Rhodopseudomonas palustris HaA2: one gene and its partner. The protein of the gene in region 1 interacts with the protein of each later gene in a pairwise test. Links are inferred from orthologs where the notes say so. Each region holds a gene or a part of one and is shown in the gene's direction. Other genes may lie near its edges. The genes, in order: RPB_RS05305 and RPB_RS01270.

Evidence for each region.
Region 2: the proteins of RPB_RS05305 (region 1) and RPB_RS01270 interact in binary tests that used the Escherichia coli proteins (3 or more experiments, as listed by UniProt). The link is inferred for Rhodopseudomonas palustris HaA2 from one-to-one orthologs.

What each region holds. Positions count from the first base shown.
Region 1 is NC_007778.1:1,202,557-1,208,379, forward strand. What follows is about bases 1,351-4,346. They hold RPB_RS05305 (sulfate/molybdate ABC transporter ATP-binding protein), read left to right. Parts: upstream 1,351-2,323; coding sequence 2,324-3,370; downstream 3,371-4,346. Other genes in these bases: cysT (sulfate ABC transporter permease subunit CysT), read left to right, coding at 1,351-1,409; cysW (sulfate ABC transporter permease subunit CysW), read left to right, coding at 1,414-2,334; RPB_RS05310 (alpha/beta fold hydrolase), read right to left, coding at 3,384-4,241. Also shown: RPB_RS05290 (sulfate ABC transporter substrate-binding protein), read left to right, coding at 1-313; more of cysT, read left to right, coding at 573-1,350; RPB_RS05315 (ArsR/SmtB family transcription factor), read left to right, coding at 4,415-4,840; RPB_RS05320 (rhodanese-like domain-containing protein), read right to left, coding at 4,859-5,227; RPB_RS05325 (NAD(P)/FAD-dependent oxidoreductase), read right to left, coding at 5,253-5,823. UniProt on the Escherichia coli protein: Part of the ABC transporter complex CysAWTP involved in sulfate/thiosulfate import. Responsible for energy coupling to the transport system.
Region 2 is NC_007778.1:284,364-290,064, forward strand. The notes cover bases 1,307-4,180. They hold RPB_RS01270 (glutamate-5-semialdehyde dehydrogenase), read left to right. Parts: upstream 1,307-2,034; coding sequence 2,035-3,327; downstream 3,328-4,180. Other genes in these bases: proB (glutamate 5-kinase), read left to right, coding at 1,307-1,882; RPB_RS01275 (nicotinate-nucleotide adenylyltransferase), read left to right, coding at 3,358-3,987. Outside these bases: GTPase ObgE, read left to right, coding at 1-620; more of proB, read left to right, coding at 752-1,306; rsfS (ribosome silencing factor), read left to right, coding at 4,205-4,612; 23S rRNA (pseudouridine(1915)-N(3))-methyltransferase RlmH, read left to right, coding at 4,716-5,198; RPB_RS01295 (murein hydrolase activator EnvC family protein), read left to right, coding at 5,218-5,701. UniProt on the Escherichia coli protein: Catalyzes the NADPH-dependent reduction of L-glutamate 5-phosphate into L-glutamate 5-semialdehyde and phosphate. The product spontaneously undergoes cyclization to form 1-pyrroline-5-carboxylate.

The sequences.
Region 1 (5,823 bases):
GGACAGATTCGAGATCGTGGTGCCGTCGATCTCGATTCGCGCCGAGCCGCCGGTGGCGCTGGTCGACAGCGTGGTCGACAAGAAAGGTACCCGGGCAGTGGCCGAAGCCTATCTGCAGTATTGGTACACCAAGGAAGGTCAGGAAATCGCCGCACGGAACTTCTATCGTCCGCGCGATTCGGAGATTGCCAACAAGCACGCCTTCGCGAAGGTCGAGTTGTTCACCATCGACGAATTGTTCGGCGGCTGGACCAAGGCGCAGACGACGCACTTCACCGACGGTGGGGTGTTCGACAAGATCTACAAGAACTGAGCGACGCGATCGCCGTGCGATCGATTTTGGGGGATGATGTGCTTCGCAGCAATCACAGCGCGCTCCCTCTCCCCGCCCGCGGGGAGAGGGCCCGGGTGAGGGGGCGTTTCCACGAGTCTGAGCCGCTCGGCCGTGTGGAGACGCCCCCTCACCCGCCGCGCATCTGGCGATGCGCGTCGACCTCTCCCCGCAGGCGGGGAGAGGTGAGGTTGCGCTCGGCGAACGCTGTCGTTCGTCCGGCGCGCCGTCGTGTGCTGCAGTGAGCGCGATCGCACGACGACGGTCGTTGCCGGGCTTCGGCCTCACCATGGGCCTGACCCTGATGTGGCTGTCGCTGATGATCCTGATTCCGCTGGCCGGGCTGTTCGTGAAGACGGCCGAACTCAGCCTCTCCGAATTCTGGGCGACGGTGACCGCGCCGCGCACGCTGCATGCCTTGAAGATCTCGTTCGGGCTGGCCTTCGCCGCCGCCTGCGTCAATCTGGTCGCCGGCCTGCTGATCGTCTGGGCGCTGGTGCGTTACAGCTTCCCCGGCCGGCGGATCTTCGACGCCATCGTCGACATCCCGTTCGCGCTGCCGACCGCGGTCGCCGGCATCGCGCTGACGACGCTGTTCGCGCAGAACGGCTGGCTCGGCGCGCCGCTCGCCGAACTCGGCATCAAGGTGGCGTTCACGCCGCTCGGGATTTTTCTGGCGATGGTGTTCATCGGGATTCCGTTCGTGGTGCGCACCGTGCAGCCGGTGCTGATCGATCTCGACGCCGAACTCGAGGAGGCCGCGGAATCGCTCGGGGCGTCGCGGCTACAGACCATCCGCCGCGTCATCCTGCCGTCGCTGACGCCGGCGGTGATGACCGGCTTCGCGCTCGCCTTCGCCCGCGCGGTCGGCGAATACGGTTCGGTGATCTTCATCGCCGGCAACCTGCCCAACGTCTCGGAGATCGCGCCGCTGCTGATCGTGATCCGGCTGGCGGAGTTCCGCTATGCCGACGCCACCGCGATCGCGGTGGTGATGCTGCTCTTCTCCTTCCTGATCATTCTCGTTCTGAACCGGCTGCAGCATTGGGCGCAGACCCGGTCGCTGGCGGGAGCGTGAGGCGATGACGCTGGTCGCGACCACATCCGTGAGGCGCTCCCCGCGCAAGCCTGCCGTCGCGGCCGGCGCACGTGCCGGGCAGCCGGCGCGGCGCCCGGCGCATGGCGAGCCGGCCTGGGTGCGCCTGCTGATCATCGGCTTCGCCGTGAGTTTTCTCACCGTCTTCGTGGTGCTGCCGCTGATCCTGGTGTTCTCGGAGGCGCTGTCGAAGGGCGTCTCGTTCTATCTCGACGCGCTGGCGGGAGACGAAGCGCTGGCGGCGATCCGGCTGACGCTGGTCGCGGCGGCGATCTCGGTCGGGCTCAATCTGGTGTTCGGCGTGATCGCCGCCTGGGCGATCGCGAAGTTCGAGTTTCGCGGCAAGACGCTGCTGATCACGCTGATCGATCTGCCGTTCTCGGTCAGCCCGGTGATCTCCGGCCTGGTATTCGTGCTGCTGTTCGGCGCGCAGGGCTTTGTCGGCCCGTGGCTGATGGCCCACGACGTGCGAATCCTGTTCGCGCTGCCGGCGATCGTGCTGGCGACCACCTTCGTGACCTTCCCGTTCGTCGCGCGCGAACTGATCCCGCTGATGCAGGAGCAGGGCCAGCACGAGGAAGAAGCCGCGATCTCGCTCGGCGCCAGCGGCTGGAAAACCTTCTGGCGGGTGACGCTGCCGAACATCAAATGGGGCCTGCTGTACGGCGTGCTGCTGTGCAATGCGCGGGCGATGGGCGAGTTCGGCGCGGTGTCGGTGGTGTCGGGTCACATCCGCGGCGAGACCAACACCATGCCGCTGCTGGTCGAAATTCTCTACAACGAGTATCAGATGGTCGCCGCCTTCGCGATCGCCTCGCTGCTGGCGCTGCTGGCGCTGGTGACGCTGATCGTCAAGACCATCTTGGAAGGCCGTATCGAGGAAGGGCTGCACACCGATGACCATTGAAGTCCGCAACATCGTCAAGCAATTCGGCAGTTTCCGCGCGCTCGACAATGTCGACCTGCGGGTCGAGACCGGCGAGCTGATGGCGCTGCTCGGCCCCTCCGGCTCCGGCAAGACCACGCTGCTGCGGATCATCGCCGGGCTGGAATGGCCCGACGCCGGCTCGATCGCGTTCGACGGCGAGGACGCGCTGGCGCGCGGCGCCGCCGAGCGCCATGTCGGCTTCGTGTTCCAGCACTACGCGCTGTTCCGGCACATGAGCGTGTTCGAGAACGTCGCCTTCGGTCTGCGGGTGCAGCCGCGCAAGATCCGCAAGAGCGAGGCGGAGATCAGAAAGCGCGTCGGCGATCTGCTCGATCTGGTGCAGCTCGGCTGGCTCGCCGACCGCTATCCGAACCAGCTCTCCGGCGGCCAGCGCCAGCGCATCGCGCTCGCCCGCGCGCTGGCGATCGAGCCGCGCATCCTGCTGCTCGACGAGCCGTTCGGCGCGCTCGACGCCAAGGTGCGCAAGGAACTACGCGCCTGGCTGCGCAATCTGCACGAGGAGATCCACGTCACCTCGATCTTCGTCACCCACGATCAGGAAGAGGCGCTCGAAGTCGCCAACCGCGTGGTGGTGATGGACAAGGGCCGGATCGAACAGATCGGCTCGCCCGGCGACGTCTACGAGCGCCCGGCCTCGGCCTTCGTGCACGGCTTCATCGGCGAATCCATCGTGCTGCCGGTCGAGGTGCGCGACGGCCGCGTGCGATTGGGCGACCGCGTGCTCGATCTGGCGCCGACCGACACGGCCTCCGGCCCGTCGAAACTGTTCGTCCGCCGCCACGATGTCGCGGTCGGCCCCAGCGGCAGCGGCGTGTTCGAGGGCGCGGTCAAGTCGGTGCGCGCGTTCGGCCCGATGCAGCGCGCCGATATCGTGCTGCAAGGCGTCGGCGGCGACACGCTGGTCGAGATCGACGCGCCGCGCGACCACTCACTCAAGGTCGGCGACCGCATCGGCCTGCAGCCGCAGCGCTACCGGATTTTCGCCGATCGCTGACCAATCCGCGGAACTACACGAGCAGGAAGTCGCGGATCAGCCGCAGCACCTCGTCGGGCCTGTCGTGCTGCAGCCAGTGCCCGGCGCCGGCGACGGTCTCGGCGCGCGCCTGTGGGAAATGATCGGCGATCCCCGCTTCGGCCGCATCGGAGAGAAAACTCTCGCCGGCGAACAGCAGCAGCGTCGGGCAGGTGATGCGGCCCCACAGCGCGACGTGATCGTCCGGCCACAGCCGGTGCGGCGCCATCACCCGCTGATGCGGATCGAACTTCCAGGAGTAGCTGCCGTCGTCGTTCTGCTTCACGCCGTAAGTGGCCAGATGCAGCGCCAGCTCCGGCGCCAGCCGCTTGTTGTGCGCCTGCATCTGCGCGGCCGCCTCGGCGATGTCGCGATAGCGCCGCGGCTCGCGGTTCTCGAGCGCTTCGAGCTGGCCGATCCATTTGCGGGTGCGCTCGTGCACCGGCGGCTTCGCCGCATCCGGCCTCACGGTGACGCCGTCGAGCACGACCAGCCGCGCGACCTGCTCGGGAAAGGTGCCGGCATAGATCAGGCTCACCATGCCGCCCATCGAATGGCCGACGATCGTGATCGGCCCGCGGCCTTCGAACGCCGGCAGCCGGGTGAGGTCGTAGACATATTCCGGCAGGCTGTAGCTGCCGCCGAGCGTCCAGTCGGAATCGCCGTGGCCGCGCAGATCCGGCGCGACGACGTGGAAATCCGCCCGCAGCGATCGCGCCAGGTGATCCCAGCTGCGCGCATGGTCGGCGCCGCCGTGGATCAGCAGCAGCGGCGGCGCGGTGTCGTTGCCCCAATCGGCGTAATGCAGCCGCAGCCCGTGCGACCGATAGAAGCGACTTTCCGGATTCTGCATGGTCTCTCGCGAATGAATCTGCCGGGCCGTCGCGCGCGGGGCGCGATGACGCGCGCGTGGTGGCGCAACAACAGGCTTGCTCAGGCGACTATGGGTTGCAACATCGGATCGATCGTCGGATTATCCTACGAGCGGTGAATTTCCAACTCCCTGTTCCTGCAAGAGGCGAACCGATGCCCGTGCCGAAGCGAGCCCGGAGACCATCGACCGATGGGCTTACGCATGTCGACACCGGCGAGCTGCGCGACAACGCGTTGGTCGCCAGTGAATTCCTCAAGACGTTGTCGAACCCGTCGCGGCTGGTGATGCTGTGCCTGCTCGCCGAGGGCGAGAGGTCGGTGTCGGAACTCGCAACCACGCTGGACGAGCGTCAGCCGACGGTGTCGCAGCAGCTCGCGCGGCTGCGCGGCGAGCGGCTGGTGGAGACCCGCCGCGACGGGCAGCAGGTGTTCTATTCGCTCGCGAGCGATGAAGTCCGCAGCCTGATTCTCGTGCTGCACGCGATCTTCTGCGCCAAGCCGCGCGGCAAGGCGGCCAAGGTCACGGTGCTGCGGCCGGTCAAGACGGTCGCCGCGAAGAAGACCGCCGCGCGCCGATAGCTCGGAGCGGAGCGGCGATCAGTCCGCCTTGGACCCGAACAGCCGCTTGAACAGGCCCGGCGGTTGCGGCCCCTTCACGGTGTCGAAGCCGGCCTTGCGCCACGCCAGAATGCCGCCGCCCAGCACATAGGGCTCGCAGACTCCGTTCGCTTTCGCCGCGATCTGGCCGGCATACATCCGCGTGCGTCCGCCGGAATGGCAGAAGAAGATCGCCTTGCGGCCGTGCGCGTCGCGCAGGTCGCCGTGCCTGAAGCCGGTCAGCGGCAGTTCGATCGCGCCGTCGATGCGCTCGCGCTCGATCTCGTGGCGCTCGCGGACGTCGACCAGCACCGCGCCGGCGTCCAGCAACCGCTGCGCCTCGATCGGCGATATCGTCTTCACACCCATCGTCGTCGGCTCCCGGCAGGTCGCATCAGCGGAACGTCGTCAGATAGTGCCGTTCGAACAGCCGCTTCAGCCAGTGGAACAGCTTCATCTTCGGCCCGACGAAATTGAACTTCTCGTTGCGGAAAACCAGCATGCCGGAATCCAGCGTGTCGACGATGCACACCAGCTCCGGCTTGAACCGCGTCGACGGCGCGTCGCCGCTCTCGACCGCGGCGATGTTGGCCGCCACCGCGAGCGCCTGCAGGTCGGCCTGATGCGCCTGTTTCGGCATCCAGTCCGGCCCCGGAAACGACCCGGCATCGCCGGCGACCCAGACATTGGGCAGGCCGTCGACCCGGCACATCTCGTCGGCCTTGATCATGCCGCCGGGCGACAGCGGCAGTTCGGTATTCGCCAGCCAAGCCGGGCCGGTCAGCCCCGGCATGAACAGGATCAGATCGGCCTCGATCTCGCCGCCGCCGTCGAGCACGACCTTGCGCTCTTCGATGCGCAGAATCTTGCGGCCGAGCTGCGTGGCGATGCCGCGATCCTTCATCTCCCGCAGCAGTCCGTCCACGGCGCGCTCGCCGAGCCGCGCGCCCGGCCGCGGCGACGGG
Region 2 (5,701 bases), 920 kb from region 1 along the record:
AGGAGCGCTGGATCTGGCTGCGGCTGAAGCTGATCGCGGATGCCGGCCTGGTCGGTCTGCCGAACGCCGGCAAATCGACGTTTCTCTCCAAGGTCAGCGCCGCCAAGCCGAAGATCGCGGACTATCCGTTCACCACGCTGCATCCGCAGCTCGGCGTGGTGAATGCCGACGGCCGCGAATTCGTGCTGGCCGACATTCCCGGGTTGATCGAGGGCGCCCATGAAGGCGCCGGCCTCGGCGACCGTTTCCTCGGCCATGTCGAGCGCTGTCGCGTGCTGCTGCATCTGATCGACGCCACCTGCGAGCACGCCGGCAAGGCCTACAAGACAGTGCGCGGCGAACTCGAAGCCTATGCGGAGACGCTCGCCGACAAGATCGAGATCGTGGCGCTGAACAAGATCGACGCGGTCGAGCCCGACGAGCTCAAGAAGCAGAAGGACCGGCTCAAGCGCGCGGCGAAGAAGACGCCGCTGCTGATCTCCGGCATCACCGGGCAGGGCGTGCCGGAAGCGCTGCGCGCGCTGGCCGCCGTGATCGGCGAAGCGCCGGTCTCCGACAAGGCCAAGGGTGCCGCCGACAACGCGGCCAACGCCGAGCCCTGGGCGCCGCAGGACGCCTGATCGGCGCCTGCCACTTTGGCGCAAGGCCGGCCCGGCGCGCTTGCACCCGCCGGTTCGGTGCGGCAAAACCAACCCGCCCGTCGACGGCGCGCCGCCGATGCGTCCCGTCCTCGTCTCGCCCGATAGTCCCGATGGCCCGCCCGAAGCTCCATGATTTCCGCCGCATCGTCGTCAAGGTCGGCTCCTCGCTGCTGATCGATTCCGGCGCCGGCGAGGTCCGGGCGACATGGCTCGCCGCGCTCGCCGCCGACATCGCCGAGCTGCATCGCGACGGCCGCGACGTGATGATCGTCTCCTCCGGCTCGATCGCGCTCGGCCGCAGCCGACTGAAGCTGCCGCGCGGCGCGCTGAAGCTCGAGGAAAGCCAGGCCGCCGCGGCCGTCGGCCAGATCGCGCTGGCGCGGACCTGGTCGGAAGTGCTGGGCCACCATGGGATCGGCGCTGGGCAGATCCTGGTGACGCTGCAGGACACCGAGGAGCGGCGGCGCTATCTCAACGCCCGCTCGACCATCGCCAAGCTGCTGGAATGGCGCGCGGTACCGGTGATCAACGAGAACGACACCGTCGCCACCAACGAAATCCGCTACGGCGACAACGACCGCCTCGCCGCGCGGGTCGCGACCATGGCGAGTGCGGATCTCCTGATCCTGCTGTCCGACATCGACGGCCTCTACACCGCCCCGCCCGGCAGCAATCCGGATGCGAAGCTGATCCCGGTGGTCGACTCCGTCACCGCCGAAATCGAGGGCATGGCCGGCGCGGCCGGCTCGGAGCTGTCGCGCGGCGGGATGCGCACCAAGATCGAGGCCGCCAAGATCGCGACCTCGGCCGGCACCCACATGCTGATCGCTTCGGGCAAGATCGACCATCCGCTCAAGGCCATTGCCGGCGGCGGCCCCTGCACCTGGTTCCTGACACCCGCGAACCCGGTGACGGCTCGCAAACGCTGGATCGCGGGTTCTCTGGAGCCGAAGGGCACGCTGACGATCGACGCCGGCGCGGTGACGGCGCTGCGCGCCGGCAAGAGCCTGCTGCCGGCCGGCGTGATCCGGGTCGACGGCCAGTTCGCCCGCGGCGACGCGGTGATCGTGCGCGGCCCGGACACCCACGAAATCGGCCGCGGCTTGGTCGCCTACGACGCCGACGACGCCGACAGGATCAAGGGCCGCTCCTCGCCCGACGTGATGAGCATCCTCGGCGTCAGCGGCCGCGCCGAGATGATCCACCGCGACGATCTGGTGGTGGGAACGGCGCCGGGCTAGTCTCGGGCCGCGAATTCCGGGCTGCTGTCGGCGAGGCGCCGCCTGCTGTCAACGCGCGAGTATTCGCCCGGTTTCTCCGCAACCAGCTTGGCGATCCGGCATTTTCCGCCTATTTACATGATCAGACAGGTATTTTTCAGGCCGAACCGCCCATGACCGCCTCGCTCAAAGCCATCGACGGCAGCGCCGAGCTCGCGACGCTGATGCACGACCTCGGACGCCGCGCGCGCGCTGCGGCGCGGGTGCTGGCGCTGGCCTCGCCGGAGCAGAAGAACCGCGCGCTGGAGGCGATGGAGCGGGCGATCCGGGCCGGCGCCGACAAGATTTTGGCCGCCAATGCCGAGGACGTCGCCGACGCCAACGCCTCGGGCGCCAATTCCGCCTTCCTCGACCGGCTGACGCTGACGCCCGCGCGGGTCGAAGCCATGGCCGAAGGCATCGCCGTGGTCCGCGGCATTCCTGATCCGGTCGGCGCCGTCACCGAAAGCTGGCAGCGGCCGAACGGCATGACGATCGAGCGCGTCCGGGTGCCGCTCGGCGTCGTCGCGGTGATCTACGAGAGCCGCCCCAACGTCACCGCCGATGCCGGCGTGCTGTGCCTGAAATCCGGCAATGCGGTGATCCTGCGCGGCGGCTCGGAGAGTTTTCGCTCCGGCCGTGCGATCCACGACTGTCTGGTGCAGGGTCTTCGCGAGGCGGGGTTGCCGGAAGCCGCTATCACGCTGGTGCCGACCCGCGATCGCGCCGCGGTGGGCTTGTTACTTGGCGGGCTGAACGGCTCTGTCGACGTGATCGTGCCGCGCGGCGGCAAGAGCCTGGTGGCGCGGGTCGAGAGTGAAGCGCGCGTGCCGGTATTCGCGCATCTCGAAGGCGTCAACCACGTCTATATCGATCGCAGCGCCGATCTCGACATGGCGAAGTCGATCGTGCTCAACGCCAAGATGCGGCGCACCGGCGTGTGCGGCGCCGCCGAGACGCTGCTGATCGACCGCGCTGCCGCTGATACGCATCTCGCGCCACTGGTGGCGATGCTGATCGACGCCGGCTGCGAAGTGCGCGGCGACGCCATCGTGCAGCACGCCGATGCGCGGGTGAAGCCCGCGACCGATCAGGACTGGGACACCGAATATCTCGACGCGGTGATCGCCGCGAAGGTGGTCGACGACGTCGACGATGCGATCGTGCATATCCACGATCACGGCTCGCACCACACCGACGCGATCGTCGCCGAGGATGCGCAGACCGCCGCGAAATTTCTCGGCGAGGTCGATTCCGCGATCGTGCTGCACAACGCCTCGACCCAGTTCGCCGACGGCGGCGAGTTCGGCTTCGGTGCCGAGATCGGCATCGCCACCGGCAAGTTCCACGCCCGTGGCCCGGTCGGCGCCGAGCAGCTCACGACCTTCAAGTATCGCATTCACGGCACCGGGCAGACCCGGCCGTGAGCAACCCGACCCGCCGGCGCGGAGCCTGAATTGACGCCCGATCCTGTGGCGGCCCGCCGCGCCGTTCCGGCCTACAGCCCCGGGATGCGGATCGGCCTGCTCGGCGGCTCCTTCAACCCGCCGCACGAAGCGCATCGCGCGATCAGCCGCTTCGCGCTGACCCGGCTCAAGCTCGACCGGATCTGGTGGCTGGTGTCGCCCGGCAACCCGCTGAAGGACGTCACGGCCTTGCGCGAACTCGACGCCCGAGTCGGCGCGGCGCAGGCGATGGCCGACGATCCACGCATCCAGGTGAGCTGCCTCGAAGCCGCGATCGGCACCCGCTATACCGCCGACACCATCGACTATCTGCTGCGACACTGCCCGGGCGCACGTTTCGTCTGGATCATGGGCGCCGACAATCTGGCGCAGTTCCATCGCTGGCAGCGCTGGCAGCGAATTGCGACGTCGCTGCCGATCGCGGTGATCGACCGCCCGCCGGCGACGTTCCGCGCCCTCGCCGCGCCCGCCGCCCAGACTCTCAAGCGCTACCGACTCGCAGGCAATGCCGCCGCGACGCTGGCCGACCGGGCGCCGCCCTCATGGATCTTCCTGACCGGCCTGAAATCGCCGCTATCGTCGACCTCGCTCCGGAACCCCGACGGAAGTTGGAAGAAATGAAGCAGCCGCGCCGTCTGGAATGTTGAAACCGCGCCCCCCACATGCCTAGTATGGTTCTCAGGCGCCGGGATTCGGCGCGCGCGCGATACAGTGAAAGGAAAGGTCCCTGACCACATCTGTATTGTCCAAGTCGGCTCTGCCGAAGCCGGCCGCCGCGAAGGCGGTCAAGTCCAGGACGGCGACTTCGAAGACTGCAAACTCGAAGGCTCCCACCTCGATGGCTGCCGCTTCGCGATCCGCCGCTGAATCGCTGACTCCCGATGCGATCTCCGCGACGCCGTTGACGGCCGAGGAGACGCTGCAACTGATCCTCTCCCGCCTCGACGACATGAAGGCGGAGGAGCCGATCGCCATCGATATCCGTGGCAAGTCGGCCATGTTCGACTACGTCGTCGTCGCCAGCGGTCGGGTGAACCGCCATGTCGGCGCGATCGCCGAAAACGTCGCGAAGGCGCTGAAGGAAGCCGGCATCACCAAGATCCACGTCGAGGGCCTGACCAATTGCGATTGGGTGCTGATGGATTGCGGCGACGTGGTGCTGCACGTGTTCAGGCCGGAGGTTCGCGAGTTCTACAATATCGAACGATTGTGGACTCAGGGACCTCAACCGGCGAAGACGCTGTAGCCGTCGAGATCTTGCCCGCGCTGTCCGCGAGCGCGTGTATGCATGTGCGTGTCTCTCAGTCGACGCCTGAGACAGGACGGCGCAGCGCGGGGAGCGCAAGCCGATGCGCCTGACCGTGATTGCCGTCGGCAAACTCAAGCAAGGCCCCGAACGCGAACTCGCCGAGCGCTATCGCGCCCGGTTCGACGATATCGGCCGCAAGCTCGGCTTTCGCGGCCTGGACATCCATGAAATCAGCGAGAGCCGCGCCCGCGATGCCGCCACGCGGATGGCGGAGGAAGCCGCCGCGATCGCGGCGCTGGTTCCGGACGGCGGGGCGCTGGTGACGCTCGACGAACGCGGCAAGAGCGTCGACAGCGCCGCCTTCGCGGCCCAGCTCGGCCGCTGGCGGGACGAATCGGTGCCCGGTACTATTTTCGTGATCGGCGGGGCGGACGGACTTTTGCCTGAATTGCGGCGCAAGGCAAAGCTGTGCCTGTCGTTCGGCGCCGCGACTTGGCCGCACCAGATGGTCCGCGTGATGCTGCTGGAGCAGATCTACCGGGCCGCGACGATTTTGGCGGGACATCCTTATCACCGTGCCTAGCGAGCGCCGCAGCGATCAGATGCAACACCACCTTGCCACGGCTGCGAAGGACCAAGCCTCGGGTGCGGGCTGGCCGTCGGTCGCGCTGCTCTCGGCGAGCCTCGTCTCCGGTGGATTGGTTTTGATGTCGGGCGCGACCATTGTCGCGGCGCAGGCGCAGACAGTCCCGGCCGCGGTGCCGGCGCCACCGCCGACCATCGATCTGATCCGGCAACGCGAACAGGAACTCGAAGCCGCGCGCCAGCAGCAGAAACGCGCCACCGAGCTGCAGGACAAGCTCAGGGCGGATCTCGCCGCGATCGGTGAGGATCGCACCAAACTCAATCAGCAACTGATCGACATCGCCGCCAAGGTCCGCGCGGTCGAAGCCCGCATCAGCGAGGCCGAAGCGCGGTTGGTTCCGCTCGACGCCCGCGAGAGCCGGATCCGCACGTCGCTCGATCAGCGCCGCGGCGAAATCGGCGAAGTTCTGGCCGCGCTGCAGCGCGCCGGTCGCCGTGCGC